Regions from separate parts of the Pseudoalteromonas sp. CO109Y genome, predicted to be linked through region 2. Evidence: predicted binding sites of a transcription regulator. Region 2 holds the regulator's gene; each other region holds the start of a gene.
What was found. The regulator ArgR, encoded in region 2, controls arginine synthesis, uptake and breakdown. The targets are predictions, from matches to a motif close to ANTGAATANNTATTCANT.

Region 1 (7,577 bases), on a different contig from region 2:
TATAAACCAAGCCTACTAAATTTGCTTGTTGTACAGATGCGTCACGTTCTTGCTGGTGGCGGGTAAAGGTTTCGTTTTGTTGTTTTGCTTTACCCAGCTCGATTAGGTTATTTACACAAGTAAGTAGCTTGGTGTCGTCCCATGGTTTTGGTAAATAATCAGCCGCCCCAGCTTTGACAAGTTCAACGGCAGTAGAAAGCTCTGTCCATGCGGTGATCAAAATAATCGGTAGGTGAGGATTAATGTCTCGTAAGGCATAAAAAAGTTCTTTGCCTTCTTCGCCGGAAGTGGTGTCGGCGGTGAAATTCATGTCTTGAATAACAAGCGCAATACGTTGGTATTGTACGGCCTGAATTGCCTCAAACGGGTTACTTGCTGTAACAACATCAAAACCGTGAATTTCGAGTAATAACGACAATGCATCCAAAATGGCTGGGTTATCGTCGACGATAAGTATTTTTTCCATATTTTTGTTTTAGTTATTTTCCTAATAAGGGTGCAAGATGAATGCTACACTGTTAATCCAGTGTAGCATAGGTTGGGAGAACTAAATTGTTCGAGTTGCAATGCTCGGTGAGATATTCGCAGCCCGTTTTGCAGGGGCAAGTACCGCTAATAAACTCATAGTGAACACTGCAAGCGCAGTTGCAAGCACGTAGCTAATATCAAGCTGAGCAATTGAAAAGTGCTGCATGAGTAACTGACCTAAATACACGGCAGCAATCACACCAATCACTAAACCAACTATACATATCATGGCGTTTTCAACTAAGAAGTAACTGATGATGGCAGATTTTCTGGCGCCTAAAGCGCGGCGAGTACCTATTTGTTTAGTACGCTTGCTAATATTGAACAGCGTTAGGCCGAAAATACCCAGAGCTGTCACCAACACTAAAATAGTAATAAGTACAATCAGCATGCGCATCATTAATGTGTCTTCAGCCATGTATGACTCTTTATCGTCATCTAAGCCACGAATGCGAGAAATAACACGTTTGTTGTAGTTTTTCAGCATGGCTTCTTCAACACGGTTCATGACCGATTGACGTTGACCTGGCTCTGTTCTAACAACAAAGCGTGCATTTGTACCAGGCTTAATAAAAGGCAGCAGTGCTACGTTATCTGGGCGGCTGTCTTTAAGCCATGGGCCCTTCATTAGATCAATAACACCAATTATTTTCATTGGAATATCACCAAAATAGACAGTTTGGCCTAAACCATTGCCGTCAGGGAACAGCTCATCAAGTAGAGTTTTAGTGACAACGGTTACTTTTGAAAGCTCATCATAGTTATCGGTGACAATCACTTCATCTTCGGTGTAGTTACGCCCAGCAATGAGTTTTACACCATAGGTATTAATACCATGTTCATCGATAAACATGTATGAAGTACGGGCTGATTTACTCTCTTCAGGTGCTGGCTTTAAACTAAAATCTGACGAAGAGCCACTGCCCGAAAGCGGTGTGTTACTCGAATAAGCTGCATCGACTACCCCAGGTATTTGACGAAGCATGGCTTCATCAAGCTCATATTGCTGAGACGGTGACACATCTTTGCCAAACATCATGACATTAAAAACGAAAATGTCTTGTTCAGGGTAGCCTGTTTCTTGGCTTAAATAGCTAACTCTGTCTTGGATAATAAACGCTGCATTACTAACAATTGCAGTGGTGATGGCAATTTGGATCAGTAATAAAATGGCGCCAACTTTTGAGCGGCATAAGGCGTGAAAGATAGGTTTAATTTCTAACATGGGTGTCTTCCTTATTGGCTCTTAAGATAAATAGCAGGGTTGGTTTTACATACCAGCCAAGCAGGGTATAGACCCGCTATCACACAGGTGCTAATTGCAATCACAGGTGCGCTAAGTAGCATGGTTAAGTCCATAGTGGCTAAGCTTTGGTAGTAGCTATAGCTTTGACGTACGCCTAACAAACCTACTTGCGCCAAAATAATACCCAAGATGCCACCTAAGAAACCTAACATGGCAACCTCAACAATATGTTGAAAGAATATTTGGCGTTTACTAGCACCTAATGCTCGGCGCACACCAACCTCAGGAGCGCGGCGTAAAAACTTCGCTAGTAACAAACCTAAAATGTTGGCAAGGCATACCGCTAAAAACATAAAGCTAAGGCCAACCAGAATTTCGTTGTCTTCGCTAACGACATTGTTGTACTGCATCCACTCATTTACATCGCGTAAGGTAGCTGTTAATTTTTCGCGGTTAAAACGACCTAGCTTTTGTTGCTCTTGCATATAGGCCATTAAAAAGTCTTGGTAAGCTTGCTTTTCTGCAGGTGTTTTTAGTTCAACCCAAAATTGTAACCAAACCATTTCAGAATTGAGCTTGTCGTTAAAGGTATTGGTTTTTTCGTGCTTCCAACCATTGGTATTACCCCAGTTTTCAAGCTCTCGGGCTTTCATTAGGCTAAATGGTAAAAATAGTTGCTCGGTCTTATTAAATGCACCGTTGTTCAGATCATAATATTTGGTAGTGATATTCCAATCATCAATCACGCCAATAACTTCGTAGCTGGCATCATCAAGGTACACCATTTTGCCTACCGGGTTTTCACCAGCAAAGAGCTTATCGTTTAATTCTTTATTGATCACTACAACAGGTGCTGCGTCGGCTTCTTGTTGCGCGCTCCAAACCCCACCATAAATAAACGATAGGTTAAACATATCGAAAAAATCAGGAGTAGTTAGGCGTGCTTGACCAATAAATGGTTTTACTTTGTCTGAGTCTAAATAAACCGAAAAACCCGTTCTAACCATAGTGACACGTTTACCACCTGCTTTGGCTTGATTAAGGTTAACGGCATCTTGATAGGTTAATTGCAGTGGCATGTTATCGATTGTCCACCACGTACGGCCTTCATCCATGGTTTGTAACTGCACAGAGTAAAGATCGCTACTTTTTTCAGGTATAGGGTCTGCTGACATCATGTGATACACAGATAAACTGGTCATGGTTACGCCAATACCAATGGCAATAGCCAGCACCATTAAAAAGCTTACTAGTGGCGTGCGCTTAAAGCTGCGCCAGCTTAAATCTAAATAATGAAGGAACATGGTTACACTCCAGCCGCTTTAAGGTTTTGAGTGCCTTGATACAAGGTGAAGTCAGCTAGTTGGCCATCAACAACTTGGATATTACGAGGTGCTCTGCGGGCAAGCTCTGGATCATGGGTTACCATGATGATGGTTGCGCCATCACGGTTGATTTGTTCAAGTAGCTCCATCACTTGACGCGCCATTAGGCTATCTAAATTACCAGTTGGCTCATCGGCGAGTAAAAAGCGTGGTTCACCTGCAAGGGCTCTGGCAATAGCCACACGTTGTTGTTGACCACCAGAAAGTTGTTGCGGTAAGTGTTTAGCGCGTGACGCTAAACCAACTTGCTCTAGGCATTGCTCAATTCGGCGCTTACGCTCAGCGGCCTTAATGCCACGATAACGCAGTGGTACTTCAATATTTTCATAGAGGTTCAAATCTGGGATCAGGTTAAAACCTTGGAAAATAAAACCAATTTTTTGATTACGTAAGTCAGCACGCTGGTTGTCGTTTAGCTTACCCACATCAATACCGTCTAACATGTATTGGCCTTCGCTAAAGGGTTCTAACATACCGGCGATGTTTAAAAAAGTGGTTTTACCTGAGCCACTTGGGCCCGTTACGGCAATAAATTCACCTTCTTCAACTTGTAGATTAAAGTCGCGAAGGGCGTGCGTTTGTACCATATCTGTTTGATACACTTTGCTGATGTTGTTCATTGTAAGCATGTTGATTATTCCTTTTATTTGTTAGCGTAAAACCAGTGTGGGTGCTTTTTTAAAGCGATCGTAATTCGAGATAATTAACTTATCGCCAGGCTCTACGCCTTCGATAATCTCGACAGCATTGATACTGCTTGCACCGGTTTTTATATCGATTAAATAAGCCATGTCACCGTCAACTTTATAAGCATGGGTGCCACCTTGTTGTAAGAATGCGCCGCGTTTTACCTGCAATACATTGTCGCGATTCTCTAATAAAATACGTGCGGTTAAGCGTTGGTTTTGGCGAATGCCAGAAATCTCATTGTCAAAGCGTACGCGGGTAGTGACCTCGCGATTATTCACTTCAGGCGAAATAGCCGATAGCGTGCCTGTTACATGACGTGCGCCTAAAGTAAGTTCTACTTGCATACCAAGACCTAGCTCGTTGGCGTAGCTTTCTGGTACTTGCAGTTCTGCTTCAAAGTTACTTAAATCGACCAATGTCATTAACGGTTGGCTTTGTGTTACCGCCTCTTTTTGTTGCACTAATAAGTTACCCACAATGCCGCTTACACTGGCGGTAATGGTGAGTTCATTTACTTGCCTTAGTAAGTCATCAACAATCAATTGCTGACGCGCCAGATCGCGCTCTGCTGCTTTTAGCTCAAATGCGAGGGTATCTTTAGCTAAGCTGACCTCTTGCTCAGCATGCTTATAAGAAAGCTTGGCACGAGCTAAATCATCAACGGCTTTTTCTAAATCTATTTGGCTAATTAAATGTTTTTCGATTGAGATTTTAGCTCGGCGGTTTTCTCTATCTGCGGCATTGAGTTCAACTTGCGCTAAATCGAGCGCTTTAGTCAGGCTCAACTTTTGTCTACGCGCTTCAAGTTGCTTGCGCTGTAATTCGCCTTCTAATCGCGCTAATACTGATTGTTGCTGTTTTAGCTCGTTGGTTAGCTCAGGGCTGGTTACGGTTGCGATCACTTCATTTACTTCAACGCTATCACCGGCTTTTACTTTTAAATCGACAAAGCCGCGTTCAGGGCTGTAAACCTTTGGCGCATTAGCTGCAACGATTTTACCGCTCGCTGCCACATCTCTGGTGAGTGTCTTTTGGCTTACTTCACTAATTTGTAGGCTTGCTGCATCAACCGAAATGCTGCCATCGTTACTGGCAAACAATGCTTGAAAGCCGAGCGCACCAACAAGTATTACACCTGCAGCTATTATAAGTGGCTTTTTAATGGTGCTTTTCTTAGCCACGGTAATATCTTGGGCACTGGTATCTTTAATCATCATAACTCCTTACGATTCTCAAAACACACAATCATGAAGCCAACGGCAAGCATGGTAAGTGGAGAAGCCATAAACAAACTGATAGTGAACATTTTGAAATCCTCAATTTCGCTGATGTCTTATCTATACCAGTAGCGTGCCAGTTTTTAATTTGTTGATTTTTAATGGTTTTATGTTTTATTGGTGAGTTGAAGCCTGTCCGCGGACAGAAAAAGTGTCCGCAGCGGACACTTTTAGATTGCTGATTGTTGACGCAAGGGTAAAGAAACTCAGTCATTGCGACTAAGGTAGTCTGCTCAGATACATAGTTTGTAACTATGCTAAAGCCAAGAGTAAATAATGATGCAGTTAGGCTAGCCGAGACCCCGTAAAATACTGCATTGATATTCATAAGGTGAATAATTATTCAAAATAGGGCGCAGTTTACGTTAACGTAAAGAAGCGGGTTTTTAGATTGTTTTTTTACAAGTTGTTAAATTTGACACCAGTGTCATAAAAAAATAACGGGTAAAATGCGACTAAATGTAAAAAAATAGCATAGAATTTAAAAAGTGCCTTAAGTGAGAAATATTCATGAATATGAATATGTATTCAAAACTCTATTGACTCATGAGGTATTTGGCGATAGTTTTGTTCGTCTGCTAGCACTGTCACAAAAGACTGAACCGCTAGTCGTTGTAGCAAGGGGAGGGGTCTATGTTATACGACTCAAAATTAGAAAAAGATAATTGTGGCTTTGGCTTAATAGCCCAGGTCAATGGTCAGGCGAGTCACCGCTTGATTCGAACAGCAATCACTGGCTTAGATCGCATGGAACACCGTGGGGGTATTTCTGCTGATGGTAAAACAGGTGATGGCTGTGGTTTATTAATGCAAAAACCTGATAGTTTCTTTCGCGCTATTGCCAGCGAACATGATTGGCATCTAGGAAAGAACTACGCCGTTGGCATGGTATTTCTAAATGCTGATCCTGTACTTGCGCAAACAGCTAAAGATGTGTTGAGTGAAGAACTCGAAAAAGAAACCTTGAGCATTCAAGGCTGGCGCGTAGTACCGACTGATGCGTCATGTTTAGGGCCAATTGCAAAAAAACAACTACCAGGCTTTGAACAAATTTTTGTAAGCGCACCAGAAGGCTGGCGTCCAAAAGATTTAGAACGTCGCTTATATGTAGCGCGTCGTCGTGCTGAAAAGCGCCTCGAAAACGATGAACATTTTTATATTGCCAGCTTATCTGGTTTAGTTACTGTCTATAAAGGCCTAATGATGCCTGTAGACTTACCTAACTTTTATTTAGACCTAGCTGACATTCGCATGACCAGCGCGATTTGTGTATTTCACCAACGTTTCTCTACTAATACACAACCTCGTTGGCCACTGGCGCAACCATTCCGCTATTTAGCGCATAATGGTGAAATTAATACGATTCAAGGTAACCGCCAATGGGCGCGTGCCCGTGCTTATAAGTTTGCCTCACCACTTATTCCTGATTTGCAATCAGCAGCACCATTCGTTAATGAAAGCGGCTCAGACTCTTCTAGCTTAGATAATATGCTTGAATTGTTCTTAGCCGGTGGCATGGATTTATTCCGTGCAATGCGTATGCTTGTGCCGCCAGCATGGCAAAAAAACCGTGCTATGGATGATGACCTACGTGCATTCTACGACTTTAACTCAATGCATATGGAACCATGGGATGGCCCAGCTGGTATTGTAATGTCTGACGGTCGTTTTGCTGCTTGTAACCTTGACCGTAACGGTTTACGCCCTGCACGCTATGTAATCACGCAAGATGGTTTTATTACCCTTGCTTCAGAAGTCGGTATTTGGGATTACGCGCCAGACGAAGTGGTTGAGAAAGGCCGTGTTGGCCCTGGTGAGTTATTAGTAATTGATACGCATCAAGGTAAAATTTGGCATTCAGATGAGATTGACCAAGATCTTAAGTCACGCCATCCATACAAAGCATGGCTTGAAGCAAACGTTAAGCGTTTAACGCCATTTGAACAGTTATCTGAAAAAGATGCGGGTAACCGTTCTTTTGATGACGAAACACTGCTTAAGTATCAAAAAATGTTTGGCTACACCAACGAAGAGCTTGATAGCGTGATTCGTGTTATGGGTGAAAATGGTCAAGAAGCAACAGGTTCAATGGGTGATGACACGCCATTTGCGGTACTGTCAGAAGGTCATCGTTCACTGTTCGATTACTTCCGACAGAAATTTGCGCAAGTAACGAACCCACCAATTGACCCGCTTCGTGAAAATCACGTTATGTCACTGGCAACCTGTATTGGTAGTGAGCAAAACGTATTTAACGAAACAACCGGCCATGCTAAGCGTTTACAGTTTGATACGCCGATTTTGATGTACGCTGATATGCAACAGCTGATCAATGCTGACGATGAGCATTACAGCTACTGTAAAATCGATATCACTTACACACTAGAAGAAGGCTTAGAAAACGCAATCACACGTATTTGTGATGAAGCACAAGAAAAAGCAGCGTCAGGC
Region 2 (7,577 bases):
TGGACAGCAGCAACGAGTGGCAATAGCCCGTGCACTTGCTTACAAACCAAGTTTATTATTACTTGATGAGCCATTCTCGAATATTGATACACAAGTGCGTTTTGAGCTTATTGCCGATATACGTCGCATTATTAAAGCTCAGCAGGTTTCTGCGGTATTTGTTACCCACTCGAAGGAAGAAGCTTTCGCGTTTGCCGACACGCTTGCGGTTATGCATGGTGGAAAAATCGCCCAACAAGGCTCTCCTGAGCAGTTATTTAGCCAACCTAACTCAAAGGTGGTTGCAGAGTTTCTTGGTACGGGCATATACTTAACGGCAAAAGTATTAACGCCAACTGAATATGAGACGGCGTTTGGTGTGATTCACTCATTGACACCGAACAATGCAGATTGTCAGCAAGGTCAAGTGTATATAAGACCACATCATATTCAGTTGTGTGAAGCTGCGCACAGTGACGCAAACAGTTTAACTATCTTGCACAGGCGCTTTATCGGTACGCGTTATGTATATCGAATCAATATTGCAGGGCAAGAGTGTGAAGTTGCTGCAGAGCAAGACCGCGTGTTAGCTGTTGAGCAGCCTGTAAAAATAAAAATAATGCCGCACACAGTCAATTTTTTTCATGATTAGTAATAAATAACAATCTTGAATCCTTGGCTTTGTGCAAATAACGAGAAGCTAAGGATTCACTATGGCGCAAGCGCAATCTGGGATTTGTGCTGAAGCAAACTTACATGGTTTGCACCTGTTTTTTAATGTTTACGATGGCCATGATGAGTCATTACGTAAAAAACTAAAACGCGTTAGCGTAATTCAAGATGAGTTTGCTGATCAGTTCTCAGAAGCCATGCTATCGTGTGTGGTTGCCCTTGGTGCTCAGTATTGGCCGCATATTTTGCCCGAGTTTATCCCTAGTCAATTGCAAAGCTTTCCGAATGTGACCCATAGTGAGCATGTGATTAGTGCTCAGCCATTTGACTTGTTTGTGCAAATTCGCTCAGACCGTGAAGATGTAAATCATCTATTTGCTCTGCAAATTCTAAAATTATTAACACCGGATGTTGAGCTGGTGGAGCAGGTCCGTAATTTTCGGTTTTTAGATGGACGTGATTTTAACGGCTTTATTTATGCAGGCGATACACCTCATGGCCGTCAAAAGCGTAGTACAGCACTTATCGATAAACCGGGTCACTTTGAAGACCAAGGCAGTTATATTCATGTTCAGCGCTTTGTGCATGATTTGAGTGTCTGGCAGCATTTATCGTTGTCTGAACAAGAGCAAATCATGGGGCGCACGCGTCTAGATAACACCTTGATTGTGCCTGCTGTAGAAACCAGTCATGCGGTTCGTAGTGAATTAAAAGATGAGCATGGCCAGCCACTATTGCTAAACCAAAGCATGCCATTTGGTGATGTGCATAAGCAGGGAATTTTAATGGTTTCGTGTGCTGCGCAAGGGGATGCGTTTGAGCAGGTATTAAAGAGTCGTTTGGGGCAGGGCGATTGCTATGATCATTGGCTCGATTTTACTCAAGCCGATATGGGATCTGCGTTTTTCGCCCCGTCAGTAAACTTCTTAAAGCAACTTTAAACGGTATCAAATAAAGTGCGCACGCGATCAAGCGTCACATCGATTTCAGAAATCTTCGCAGGGGCGATAAAAATAGTGTCGTCGCCTGCAATGGTACCGAGTACACCATCCGCCTTACCGAGTGAATCAAGTAAACGAGCAATTAATTGTGCTGCGCCTGGACTGGTGCGAATAATAATCATCATTTCGTTATGCATAATATCAATAACAAGCTGACGCAGTGGGCTTTTCGCTGTTGGCACACCCATTTCAGCCGGTAAACAATAGACCATTTCTTGTTTTGCATTACGAGTACGTACTGCACCGAACTTGCTTAACATGCGAGAGACTTTACTTTGACTAATATTATCAAAGCCTTGCTCTTTTAATGCTTCGACAATCTCACCTTGTGAGCCGAAGTTTTCTTCTTTTAATAGCGCTTTAAACGCTTTGATCAGTGCTTCTTGTTTGTCTTGTGGTTGCATGTTGCCGTTTCTTTATTCATAAAATGTAGGGTAATTCTACACAACTCTGCATATTTATGCAGTATTAGTTTACAAAGTCGTCCAAAATGCTGTGTCTTTACAGGCAAGTTTACAACTATGGTCGAAATTATACGCGAAATAAGCAGGATAAATTTGTTTTTAGTCGCTAATTTCATTATCTTTAGGGCCACAAATATTTCCTACCTCAAATTACGGAGAATTCCAATGAAAGTTGCTGTTTTAGGCGCAGCTGGCGGTATCGGCCAAGCATTGTCTTTATTATTAAAAACAAGTTTACCTGCAGGTTCTGAATTATCGTTATACGATGTTGCCCCTGTTGTTCCTGGTGTAGCGGTTGATCTTTCTCACATCCCAACAGACGTTAAAGTTGAAGGCTTTGGTGCTGACAGCCTAGACGCAGCATTAGCTGGTTGTGATATCGTTCTTATCCCAGCGGGTATGCCACGTAAGCCAGGCATGGACCGTGCGGACCTTTTCAACGTAAACGCAGGTATCATCAAAACATTAGCTGAAGGCATCGTTAAAAACTGTCCTAAAGCGTTAGTAGGTATCATCACTAACCCAGTAAACGGCACAGTGCCAATCGTTGCTGAAGTATTCAAAAAAGCGGGTACTTACGATGCTAACCGTGTATTCGGTATCACAACGCTTGACGTGATCCGTTCAGAAGCATTTGTTGCTGAACTTAAAGGTTTAAGCGCAACTGACGTTAAAGTTCCAGTGATCGGCGGTCACTCAGGTACTACAATCCTTCCTCTTCTATCTCAAGTTGAAGGTGTTACTTTCACTGACGAAGAAGTTGCGGCATTAACTCCACGTATCCAAAACGCAGGTACTGAAGTTGTTAACGCTAAAGCGGGTGGCGGTTCAGCGACTCTTTCTATGGGTGCTGCAGCAGCACGCTTCTGTATGTCTTTAGTTAAAGGCTTACAAGGTGAAGAAGTAGTTGATTACGCATACGTTGCAGTTGAAAACGGTGACGCAGCATACTTCGCACACCCAGTTCGTCTAGGTAAAAACGGCGTTGAAGAAATCCTTTCTTACGGTGAGTTAAGTGCATTCGAAGAGCAAGCTAAAAACGACATGCTAGCTACACTTAACAAAGACATCCAGGAAGGTGTTGATTTCATCAACGGTTAATTCCGACAGATGATAGGCGATTTTTTAAATCGCCGAAAAACAAAAAAGCCTGCAAATGCAGGCTTTTTTAATGGCTCGAATAAATAGCGTTTAGTGATCGCGGGCAACGGCGATACGGGCCAAACTCTCTAGTGCTTGTTTGTACGGTGTATCTGGTAAGAACGCAATACAAGCAATTGCTTTGTCAGCTTCTTGCTCAGCTTTTTGCATTGCAAACTCAAGAGCCTTAGTGTCAGCTAATGCCGCTAGAATGCTCTCTAAGTGGTCCATACCATTACCAAGCTCAATTGCTTCGCGTACTAGCTTAACTTGCTCTGGTGTGCCTTTTTGCATTGCGTAGATAAGCGGTAGGGTAGGTTTACCTTCAGCTAAATCATCGCCAATGTTTTTACCAAGTTGCTCGGCATCAGCGTTGTAATCAAGAACATCATCCACTAATTGGAATGCAGTGCCAAGATGCATACCGTATAAGTTTAATGCTTCAAGGGTTTGTTCGTCTTGCTCGGTAATAATTGCAGCAAGGCCGGTTGCAGCTTCGAACAATTTTGCCGTTTTGCTGTAAATAACCTGCATATAGCTTTGTTCTGTCGTGTCAGGGTCATTACAATTCATTAGCTGTAATACTTCACCTTCAGCGATAACATTGGTTGCATCAGCTAAAATTTGCATGATTGGCATTTTACCTAGGCCAACCATAAGCTGAAATGAACGTGTATAGATAAAGTCACCCACCAAAACGCTCGCTGCATTACCAAACTCTGCGTTGGCTGTAGGCGTACCACGGCGCAAATGTGACTCGTCGACAACGTCGTCATGCAATAAAGTTGCGGTATGAATAAATTCGATGATAGTGGCAAGCGTAATATGGTCTTTGCCCTCATAACCAAGTGCTTTTGCCGCTAAAATGGCCAACATAGGACGAACGCGTTTACCGCCACTGTTTACTATGTATAAACCGAGTTGGTTAACCAATGCGACATCTGAGCGCATTTGGGCATGTATAAGTTGATTGACGTCATCCATTTCATTTTCGATTAACGTCTGGATAGCTTTTATATCCATTGATCTCCGAGCCAATATTTATGGGTATACGGGGCTGATTGTACAACAAAAAAAGCGCTTGCTCGATATTTTGTGATGATTCAGTAAAAAAACACTGTAAAGTTTTTTATTTGAGATCAATTTTGCCAAGATAAATTTATAACCTTGATTAATAAGTGATCAGCTTTTTGAATTTTCAAGGTGCGTATTATTAGCGTAATTTAATTGTCATGAGATCGTAAAAACCGCTTGGCATGTGGTGTTTTTAGGATAGAATAGGGGAAAATATTGAATTGCTCTCAATGCAGCTATTTTTTATTCATTTTATCGAAAAAGAGGCTTGCTAGTTTTTGCACATTAGCGTAAACTTCGCGCCCTATTGAAGAATATTTTAGTTGCGTCGATTTGAGGGCGCACAGACGGAGTTAATTATGTACGCGGTTTTCCAAAGTGGTGGTAAACAGCACCGTGTGACTGAAGGTCAAACAATTCGTCTTGAGAAATTAGACGTTGAAACTGGTGCAGCAGTTGAATTTGATTCAGTACTTTTAGTTGCTGATGGTGAGAAAATCGAGATCGGTGTACCGTTCGTAAACGGTGGTAAAGTAACAGCTGAGGTTGTTTCACACGGTCGCGGTGAGAAAGTTAAGATTGTTAAATTTAGACGTCGTAAGCATTCTCGTAAGCAAATGGGCCATCGTCAATGGTTCACTGAAGTTAAAATCACTGGCATTAGCGCTTAATTAGAGGTACTGAGAAATGGCACATAAAAAAGCAGCTGGTAGTACTCGTAACGGTCGCGATTCAGAAAGCAAACGCCTAGGTGTTAAGCGTTTTGGTGGCGAATCAGTTCTAGCGGGTAGCATCATTGTTCGTCAACGTGGTACTCGTTTCCACGCTGGCGCAAACGTAGGTATCGGTAAAGACCACACTATCTTCGCAAAAGCAGATGGTAAAGTTCAATTCGAACAGAAAGGTCCTTTAAACCGTAAATACGTAAATATCGTAGCTGAGTAATCATCTCGATATTTGAAAAACCCCGCCTTTGCGGGGTTTTTTGTTTTAAGGCACATAATAGTGCGTATAAATATATACCTAAGCGCCTTGGCATTGGGTGCTGAATAGGGCACTTAGGTATATAATAGAGTTATTAACAAGCCAATCTTAAAGTGAGTAATCATGAAGTTTGTAGATGAAGTAGAAATTCGTTGTGACGCGGGTGATGGCGGCAGCGGTGTCGTATCTTTCCGACGTGAAAAATATGTACCAGATGGCGGTCCTGATGGCGGCGACGGCGGCGATGGCGGCAGCGTTTATCTACAAGCCGATGAAAACTTAAATACGTTAATTGATTACCAATTTGAGCGTTTTCATAAAGCAGAGCGCGGCACAAATGGTCAAAGCCGTAACATGACTGGTAAAAAAGGCGCAGATTTAACGCTTAAAGTACCTGTTGGTACACGTATCATTGATGTTGATACTGAAGAGTCATTAGGTGATCTGACTAAGCATGGTCAAAAGGTTGTTGTTGCAAAAGGTGGTTTCCATGGCTTGGGGAACGCACGTTTTAAATCAAGTACAAACCGTGCGCCACGTCAAAAAACACTAGGTACACCTGGTGAAGTTCGCAGCTTACGCTTAGAGCTAATGCTACTTGCTGATGTTGGCTTACTTGGTTTACCAAATGCTGGTAAATCAACGTTTATCCGCAGTGTTTCTGCAGCTAAACCAAAAGTGGCAGATTACCCGTTTACGACGCTTATTCCTAATCTTGGTGTAGTACGCCCAGATGCGAATAAGTCATTTGTAATTGCTGATATCCCAGGTCTAATCGAAGGGGCTTCGGATGGCGCAGGCCTTGGTATTCGCTTCTTAAAGCACTTAGAGCGTTGTCGTGTATTACTGCATATCATTGATGTTATGCCTGTTGATGGCACAAATCCAGTTGATAATGCCTTTGCGATTATTAATGAGCTACACCAATATAGTCCTAAGCTTGCTGAAAAGCCGCGCTGGTTAGTATTTAACAAAATTGACCTATTACCAGAAGATGAAGCTGAAGCGCTGTGTAATGAAATTGCCGAAGAGCTAGGTGAAGAGGTTAATGTTTACCGTATCTCTGCTGCAAATAAGCAAAATACCCAAGCACTATGTCACGACATTATGGCGCTACTTGATAGTATGCCGAAAGAGAAATTCGCTGAAGAAGAGAAAGAAGAAGTTGAATTTAAGTGGGATACTTATCATCAGAAAGCAACATCTCAAGACGATGATGATTGGGATGACGACTGGGATGATGATGACTACGATGTAGAAGTTATCTACCAACGATAAAATTTAAAACTGAAAAGGAGCCATGCGCTCCTTTTTTATTAATAAGAAAAAAGTATTAAGGTTTAGTGTGAAAATTTCAATGATTGCTGCTATGGCAAATAACAGAGTAATTGGCCAAGACAACCAAATGCCATGGCATTTACCCGCCGATCTGCAACACTTTAAAAAAGTAACCATGGCAAAGCCTGTGATCATGGGCCGTAAAACATTTGAATCAATAGGTCGGCCTTTACCGGGTCGTCAAAATATTATTATCACGCGTAATGCTGATTACACAGCTGAAGGTATTGAGGTGGTTACTTCACCAGAGGCTGCACTGGAATTGGTTGCTGATGTTGAAGAAGTAATGATTATAGGTGGCGGAAATATATACGAACAATTTCTATCTCAAGCAGATCGTCTATACTTAACATTCATCGACCTTGAAGTGGCCGGTGATACGCAGTTCCCAGATTACGAAAGTGTTGCTAATTGGACAGTTGCCGAGCAAGAAAAGCATCAGCCTGATAACAAAAACCCTTACTCGTATACTTTTGTAACCCTGTACAAAAACTCGTAACATTATTGCGGTAAAATTAATTAGTTGGTACAATATTACACAATCTTGGTAAGAAGAAAGTATTACATAAGGGCAAAATATGATGAAGTTACCAAATATGTTACTTGCAGCGGCTGTTGTTTCAGCGTCAGTTGCGTATACAGCACCAGCAAAAGCTGATGATCAATTAGCGGTTTCAATCTGTGAGTACATCGCAGCTGATGATAAAAACCGTTTACGTAGTAAGCTTAAAAGCTCACGTGTGAAAATTCGTAACATCTTTGATGCTGTAAAATGTAACGGCAACAATATGCTTCGTCATGCAATTGAAAGTGGCGCTGCGGATGCTGGTGAATACATCGTTAAGAACTTATCTAAAAGCTCTTTAGAAGACGGTGCAGACATCGCATGGGCAGAATCAAACGGCCACGGTGGTTCACCACTAAT
Region 3 (7,577 bases), on a different contig from region 2:
ACGTCCAACGTTCTCTAAAGAAGAAAAGCTACGTATCCTTAAAGGATTAACAGCTGCAGATGGCCTTGAAAAATATTTAGGGGCTAAGTTCCCTGGTGCAAAACGTTTCTCACTTGAAGGTGGTGATGCGTTAGTACCAATGCTTAAAGAACTAATTCATCGTGCAGGTGAAAGCGGACAAAAAGAAGCTGTTATTGGTATGGCTCACCGCGGTCGCTTGAACGTACTAGTGAACGTTTTAGGTAAAAACCCATCAGAATTATTCGATGAGTTCGCTGGTAAACACAAAGACACATTAGGCTCAGGTGATGTTAAATATCACATGGGTTATTCATCTGACTTTGCAACTAACGGTGGCAACGTGCACATGGCACTTGCATTTAACCCGTCTCACTTAGAAATCGTTAACCCAGTGGTTATGGGTTCGGTACGTGCTCGTTTAGACCGTCTAGGTGATAAGTCAGGAATTAAAGCATTACCAATTACTATTCACGGTGACTCTGCAATCGCAGGTCAAGGTGTTGTACAAGAAACATTTAACTTATCGCAAACTAATGCATTTAGTTGTGGTGGTAGTATCCGTATCGTTGTAAATAACCAAGTTGGTTTCACAACGTCTAAACAGTCTGATGTACGTTCTACACCATACTGTACTGATATAGCGAAAATGGTTCAGGCACCAATTTTCCACGTTAACTCTGACGATCCTGAAGCGGTTGCATTTGTTACTCAAATTGCACTTGATTTCAGAAACCAGTTTAAACGTGATGTAGTGATTGATTTAGTATGTTATCGCCGTCATGGTCATAACGAAGCGGATGAGCCGAACGCGACTCAACCACTTATGTACCAAAAAATCAAAAAGCATCCAGTACCTCGTCTAATTTACGCAGACCAATTAGTTGCTGAAGGTTCATTCTCAGAAAATGAAGTTAAAGCACTTGCTGATGATTACCGTAACGGTTTAGACAAAGGCAACTGTGTTGTTGAAGAAATTCAACTAGAAACATCGCACTCTTCTGATTGGGCTAAGTTTGTTGGTCACGATTGGGATGTTGAGTACGATGCAACAGTATCGGTTGAGAAGTTAAAAGAGCTTGGCGAAAAAGTAGCAAGCTTCCCAGAAAGCCACAAAGCACAGTCGCGCGTTAAGAAAATCTACGACGACCGTAAGCTAATGGCGACAGGTGAAAAACCACTTGATTGGGGTATGGCTGAAACACTTGCTTATGCAACCCTTGTTGATGCAGGTACAGATATCCGTTTAACTGGTCAAGATTCAGGCCGTGGTACATTCTTCCACCGTCATGCTGTTGTTCATAACCAAAAAGATGCATCAACATACTTGCCGCTGCAAAATATCAGCGAAAAGCAAGGTGCATTTGAAGTCTATGACTCAGTTCTTTCTGAAGAAGCAGTACTTGCATTTGAATATGGTTACGCAACAGCTGAACCTACGTCACTTGTAATGTGGGAAGCACAATTTGGTGACTTCGCTAACGGTGCACAAGTTGTATTTGACCAATTCTTAAGTTCAGGTGAGCAGAAGTGGGGCCGTTTATGTGGTCTTACATGTTTACTTCCACACGGTTATGAAGGTCAAGGTCCTGAGCATAGCTCGGCACGTTTAGAGCGTTTCTTACAGTTGTGTGCTGATCACAACATGCAAGTATGTGTTCCTTCAACACCTGCGCAAGTTTATGCAATGCTTCGTCGTCAATCTGTACGTCCACTTCGTCGTCCATTGATTGTTATGACGCCTAAGTCGCTACTTCGTCACCCGTTGGCAACATCTTCACTTGAAGAGTTATCTGAAGGTGTGTTCCACAATATGATCGATGAAATCGATGATATTGCTGCAGATAAAGTAGAACGCGTTGTATTCTGTAGCGGTAAAGTTTACTACGAGCTACTACAAGAGCGTCGTAAGCAAGAATTAAATAACATTGCTATTGTTCGTGTAGAACAATTATATCCATTCCCACACGCTGAGATGGATACAATCATGCAGCGTTACCAACACGTTAAAGATTTTGTTTGGTGTCAAGAAGAGCCACAAAACCAAGGTGCATGGTATTGTTCTCAACACCACTTTGTTGATGCAATCCCAGCCGGTGCTAAATTAACTTACGCAGGTCGTAAAGCATCAGCATCACCAGCGTGTGGTTACATGTCAGTGCATAATAAAGAACAACAAGCGCTCGTTGCAGATGCGCTTACTATTGAAAAGAAAGGATAAGCAATGAGCACAGAAATTAAAGTTCCTGTACTTCCTGAGTCGGTTGCTGATGCTACTGTTGCAACATGGCACGTAAGTGTTGGCGACAAAGTAAGCCGCGACCAAAACTTAGTAGATATCGAAACAGATAAAGTTGTTTTAGAAGTTGTTGCACCAAATGACGGTGTAATCACTGAAATTTCACAAGAAGAAGGTGCAACGGTACTTGGCGAACAAGTAATTGCATTACTTGGTGATGCAGATGCTGCACCAGCAAGTGACGAATCAGCACCAGCTAAATCAGAAGACGCGCCAGCGGCGCAATCAGCACCAGCATCAGAAGGTAAAGAAGTGGACATTAAAGTACCTGTACTTCCAGAATCAGTCGCAGACGCGACAATTGCTACTTGGCACGTTCAACCAGGTGAAGCGGTAACTCGCGACCAAAACCTTGTTGACATCGAAACTGATAAAGTTGTTCTTGAAGTTGTTGCTCAAGAAGACGGTATCATGGGTGAGCACATTCACGCTGAAGGCGAAACAGTACTTGGTGAGCAAGTAATTGGTACAGTTAAAGCGGGTGCAGCACCGGCAGCAGCAGCTCCTAAAGCTGAAGCAGCACCAGCAAGCGAATCAAATGACAGCTCTGACGTATTAACGCCGTCAGTTCGTCGTTTAATCGCTGAGAAAGGCCTTGATGCATCAAAAATTAAAGGTACTGGCAAAAATGGCCGTGTAACTAAAGAAGATGTTGATACATTCTTAAAAGCACCGGCAGCAGCTCCTAAAGCAGAAGCAGCAGCGCCAGCAGCACCTATGGGTGACCGTACACAAAAACGTGTTCCTATGACTCGTTTACGTAAAACAATCGCTAATCGTCTTCTTGAAGCGAAAAACTCAACTGCAATGTTAACGACTTTCAACGAAGTTAACATGAAGCCAATCATGGACCTTCGTAAGCAGTACCAAGAAGTATTCGAAAAGCGTCACGGTATCCGTTTAGGCTTCATGTCTTTCTACGTGAAAGCAGTTACTGAAGCACTTAAGCGTTTCCCTGAAGTAAATGCGTCTATCGACGGTGATGATATTGTTTATCACAACTACTTCGACATCAGCATCGCGGTTTCTACACCACGTGGTCTTGTTACTCCAGTTCTTAAAGACTGTGACAAGCTATCAGTTGCTGAAATCGAAAAAGGTATCCGTGAGCTAGCGCTTAAAGGTCGTGACGGTAAATTATCAATTGATGACATGACAGGTGGTAACTTCACTATCACTAACGGTGGTGTATTCGGTTCATTACTATCTACACCAATCATCAACTTACCACAGTCTTCAATCTTAGGTATGCACAAAATCCAAGAGCGTCCTATGGCTGTAAATGGTAAAGTTGAAATCTTACCAATGATGTACTTAGCGTTATCTTATGATCACCGCCAAATCGATGGTAAAGAATCAGTAGGTTTCTTAGTAACAATTAAAGAGTTACTTGAAGATCCGACTCGTTTACTACTAGATGTTTAATCTGGTTGTATGAAAACTAAGCTGTGAACCTCGTTCACAGCTTTTTTTTTGCGCCTTTGGTCTAACTGGGGTTTTCATGTGGAGCCTTGGGATTTATACTAAGTGCGCAATTTGGGATAGCTGTTTATTTTGCATAAATATTCAGCTCTTTTAGTATAAAAAATTGGATAAAGCATCATGAATTTGCATGAGTATCAGGCAAAACAACTTTTTGCCGAATATGGTTTACCAGTTTCTCAAGGTTTCGCTTGCGATACACCTGAAGAAGCTGCAGCAGCTGCTGAGAAAATCGGCGGTGATATGTGGGTTGTTAAAACACAGGTTCACGCAGGTGGCCGTGGTAAAGCTGGCGGTGTTAAGCTAGTTAAAACAACTGACGAAGTTAAAGAGTTCGCTGCGAACTGGTTAGGTAAAAACTTAGTTACTTACCAAACAGACGAAAATGGTCAGCCAGTATCAAAAATTCTTGTTGAAAGCTGCACTGACATCGCTAACGAATTATACCTTGGCGCTGTAGTAGATCGTGCTTCTCGTAAAGTTGTTTTCATGGCATCTACTGAAGGTGGTGTTGAAATCGAGCAAGTTGCAGAAGAAACTCCAGAACTAATTCACAAAGCTGAGATCGATCCACTAGTTGGTCCTCAAGCTTACCAAGCTCGTGAGTTAGGCTTCAAACTAGGTTTAAACCCTACTCAAATGAAACAGTTCGTTAAGATCTTCATGGGTCTTGCTAACATGTTCAACGACTTCGATTTCGCTCTATTAGAAATCAACCCTCTAGTAATCACAGACGAAGGTAACCTTCACTGTCTAGACGGTAAAATCGGTGTAGATGGTAACGCGCTTTACCGTCAACCTAAAATCCGTGAAATGCACGATCCTTCACAAGAAGATGCGCGTGAAGCTCACGCTGCAAGCTTCGAGCTTAACTACGTTGCACTAGACGGTAACGTTGGTTGTATGGTTAACGGTGCAGGCCTAGCAATGGGTACTATGGACATCGTAAACCTACACGGTGGCAAGCCAGCTAACTTCCTAGATGTTGGTGGCGGTGCAACTAAAGAGCGTGTATCTGAAGCATTCAAGATCATCTTATCTGACGACAACGTTAAAGCTGTTTTAGTTAACATCTTTGGTGGTATCGTACGTTGTGACATGATCGCAGAAGGTATCATCGGCGCAGTTAAAGAAGTAGGTGTTAACGTTCCTGTAGTAGTACGTTTAGAAGGTACTAACGCTGAACTTGGTCGTGAAGTACTAGCTAGTTCTGACCTTAACATCATCGCTGCTGAATCACTAACAGACGCAGCTGAAAAAGTTGTTGCTGCTGCGGAGGGCAAATAATGTCTGTATTAATCAATAAAGATACAAAAGTTATCTGTCAAGGTTTCACAGGTGGCCAAGGTACTTTCCACTCTGAGCAAGCGCTTGAGTACGGTACACAAATGGTTGGTGGTGTAAGCCCAGGTAAAGGCGGTCAAACGCACCTTGGTCTTCCAGTATTCAACACAGTACGTGACGCTGTTGAAGCAACTGGCGCAACTGCATCAGTTATCTACGTACCAGCACCTTTCTGTAAAGATGCAATCTTAGAAGCTATCGATGCTGGCATCGAGCTAATCGTTTGTATCACTGAAGGTATCCCAACACTAGACATGGTTGACGTTAAAGTTAAGCTTGATGAAACTGGTGTTCGTATGATCGGTCCTAACTGCCCAGGTGTTATCACTCCGGGTGAAACTAAGATCGGTATCATGCCTGGTCACATCCACAAGCCTGGTAAAGTAGGTATCGTATCACGTTCTGGTACTCTTACTTACGAAGCGGTTAAGCAAACTACTGACGCTGGTTTCGGCCAATCAACATGTGTTGGTATCGGTGGTGACCCAATCCCTGGCACTAACTTCATCGACGTTTTAGAAATGTTCGAAAAAGACGAGCAAACTGAAGCTATTGTTATGATCGGTGAAATCGGTGGTACTGCAGAAGAAGAAGCTGCAGAATACATCAAGCACAACGTGACTAAACCAGTTGTTTCTTACATTGCGGGTGTTACTGCACCTCCAGGTAAGCGTATGGGTCACGCTGGTGCAATCATCGCAGGCGGTAAAGGTACTGCTGATGAGAAATTTGCTGCATTAGAAGCTGCTGGCGTAAAAACTGTACGTTCATTAGCTGATATCGGTAATGCACTTAAAGAGAAAACAGGCTGGTAATCAGTTCTAATCTCTTAAAAAAGGCTCGCTTATGCGGGCCTTTTTTGTATCTATCACATCCTTCTACCCGACAAGAAAATTCCAACCACAAATTAAGAATAATAATGCTTTATTTGTGAATATAAATTCTCTACACTTGTGGCTTGTATATCTGTTTTCATTAAAACACTCGACTTTAATAAGGTAAATATTACGTGCGTACCACAGAATTGGTAGATGGATTTCGCCAGTCAACCCCATACGTTAATGCTCACCGCGGTAAAACATTCGTTGTTATGCTTGGCGGAGAGGCGATCGATCAGTCTGGTTGTCGCAGCATCATCAACGATGTCGCGTTATTAACTAGTCTTGGTATTAAGATTGTTTTAGTGTTTGGTGCTCGCCCACAGTTTAACGCAGCGCTTGAACAAGTTGGCATAACTAGTCAGTTTCATAATGAGATACGTGTAACTGATAACGCAACATTTGATGTAATTAAAAAAGTTGCGGGTGCAATGCAGTTCGATATAACCGCGCGTTTATCTACGTCTTTAAGTAGCACCCCAATGTCTGGCTCATTTTTAAATGTGGTGAGTGGTAATTTTGTTATTGCTCAGCCTTTAGGTGTTGATGAAGGTGTTGATTATCATCATTCAGGTAGAGTGAGACGTATCGATGTTGCGGGTATTCGCCACCAGTTAGATAACAACGGAATTGTTCTGCTTGGGCCAATAGCGGCGTCTGTTACAGGTGAAAGCTTTAACTTAACTGCTGAAGAAATTGCTACGCAAGTAGCTCTCAAACTACGCGCCGATAAAATGCTTGGCTTTTGTAAAGAAGCCGGTATTTTGGATGAAAATGGTGAGGCGATTGCAGAGCTAATGCCAAATGAAGCTGAGCAGCTACTAGTAAACTATCGCAAGCAACCTGACTCATGTGTAAGCGCAACCGTATTCTTACAAGCTGCAATTGATGCTTGTCGAGGTGGCGTACATCGTTGCCATCTTGTTAGTTACAAAGAAGATGGCGCCTTATTACAAGAGCTGTTCTCTTTAGATGGTATTGGTACACAAATCGCACCACAAAGCTCTGAGCAATTACGAAGTGCAAGTATTGCTGATATTACCGGAATCATTAACCTTATAAGACCCCTTGAACAGCAAGGTTATTTGGTGCGCCGTTCTCGTGAACAGCTAGAAATCGAAATTGAACAATTTACGGTTATTGAGCGTGATGGTCTTATTATAGCGTGTGCGGCTTTGTATCCGTTTGCAGATGAACAAGTGGGGGAGTTTGCAAGTTTGGCTGTTCACCCTCAGTATCGAGATGCCGATCGCGGCAGTTATCTACTAAGGTTTATTATTAATAAGGCTAAACGTGCGGGTTATTCGCATTTATTTGCACTCACTACACGCAGCATTCACTGGTTTTTAGAGCAAAGTTTTGAAATAGTGACAGTTGATGAGCTACCTGCGAAGAAAAAAGCGCTTTATAACCATGAACGCCGCTCTAAAGTATTGCGTCTAGATTTAACTAAGCTAGGAAATAAGAGGTGACGCATGCGTCACCTCTAATATACCCAAACCACCCCAAGGTGCGAGTTTCTGCATCTTGAGGGGGGTTGGATATACTCTTAATAT

Region 1: a site for ArgR is predicted at 5,642-5,659, ahead of gltB (glutamate synthase large subunit). Genes of this name have one in related genera too.
Region 3: a site for ArgR is predicted at 6,073-6,090, ahead of argA (amino-acid N-acetyltransferase). Genes of this name have one in related genera too.

The regions. Positions count from the first base shown of each region.
Region 1 covers NZ_SGPD01000030.1:100,575-108,151, forward strand. The annotation lists gene EXT43_RS12385 (sigma-54 dependent transcriptional regulator) at 1-466, opposite strand, end outside; gene EXT43_RS12390 (FtsX-like permease family protein) at 548-1,753, opposite strand; gene EXT43_RS12395 (ABC transporter permease) at 1,765-3,078, opposite strand; gene EXT43_RS12400 (ABC transporter ATP-binding protein) at 3,081-3,788, opposite strand; gene EXT43_RS12405 (efflux RND transporter periplasmic adaptor subunit) at 3,810-5,063, opposite strand; gene gltB (glutamate synthase large subunit) at 5,760-7,577, shown strand, end outside.
Region 2 covers NZ_SGPD01000024.1:4,745-12,321, forward strand. The annotation lists gene EXT43_RS08685 (ABC transporter ATP-binding protein) at 1-631, shown strand, start outside; gene EXT43_RS08690 (Dyp-type peroxidase) at 693-1,592, shown strand; gene argR (transcriptional regulator ArgR) at 1,589-2,056, opposite strand; gene mdh (malate dehydrogenase) at 2,282-3,217, shown strand; gene ispB (octaprenyl diphosphate synthase) at 3,308-4,279, opposite strand; gene rplU (50S ribosomal protein L21) at 4,690-5,001, shown strand; gene rpmA (50S ribosomal protein L27) at 5,018-5,275, shown strand; gene cgtA (Obg family GTPase CgtA) at 5,438-6,592, shown strand; gene folA (type 3 dihydrofolate reductase) at 6,660-7,151, shown strand; gene EXT43_RS08735 (DUF3718 domain-containing protein) at 7,231-7,577, shown strand, end outside.
Region 3 covers NZ_SGPD01000011.1:44,362-51,938, forward strand. The annotation lists gene EXT43_RS03015 (2-oxoglutarate dehydrogenase E1 component) at 1-2,239, shown strand, start outside; gene odhB (2-oxoglutarate dehydrogenase complex dihydrolipoyllysine-residue succinyltransferase) at 2,243-3,742, shown strand; gene sucC (ADP-forming succinate--CoA ligase subunit beta) at 3,920-5,086, shown strand; gene sucD (succinate--CoA ligase subunit alpha) at 5,086-5,958, shown strand; gene argA (amino-acid N-acetyltransferase) at 6,153-7,493, shown strand; gene EXT43_RS03040 (DUF3083 family protein) at 7,571-7,577, opposite strand, start outside.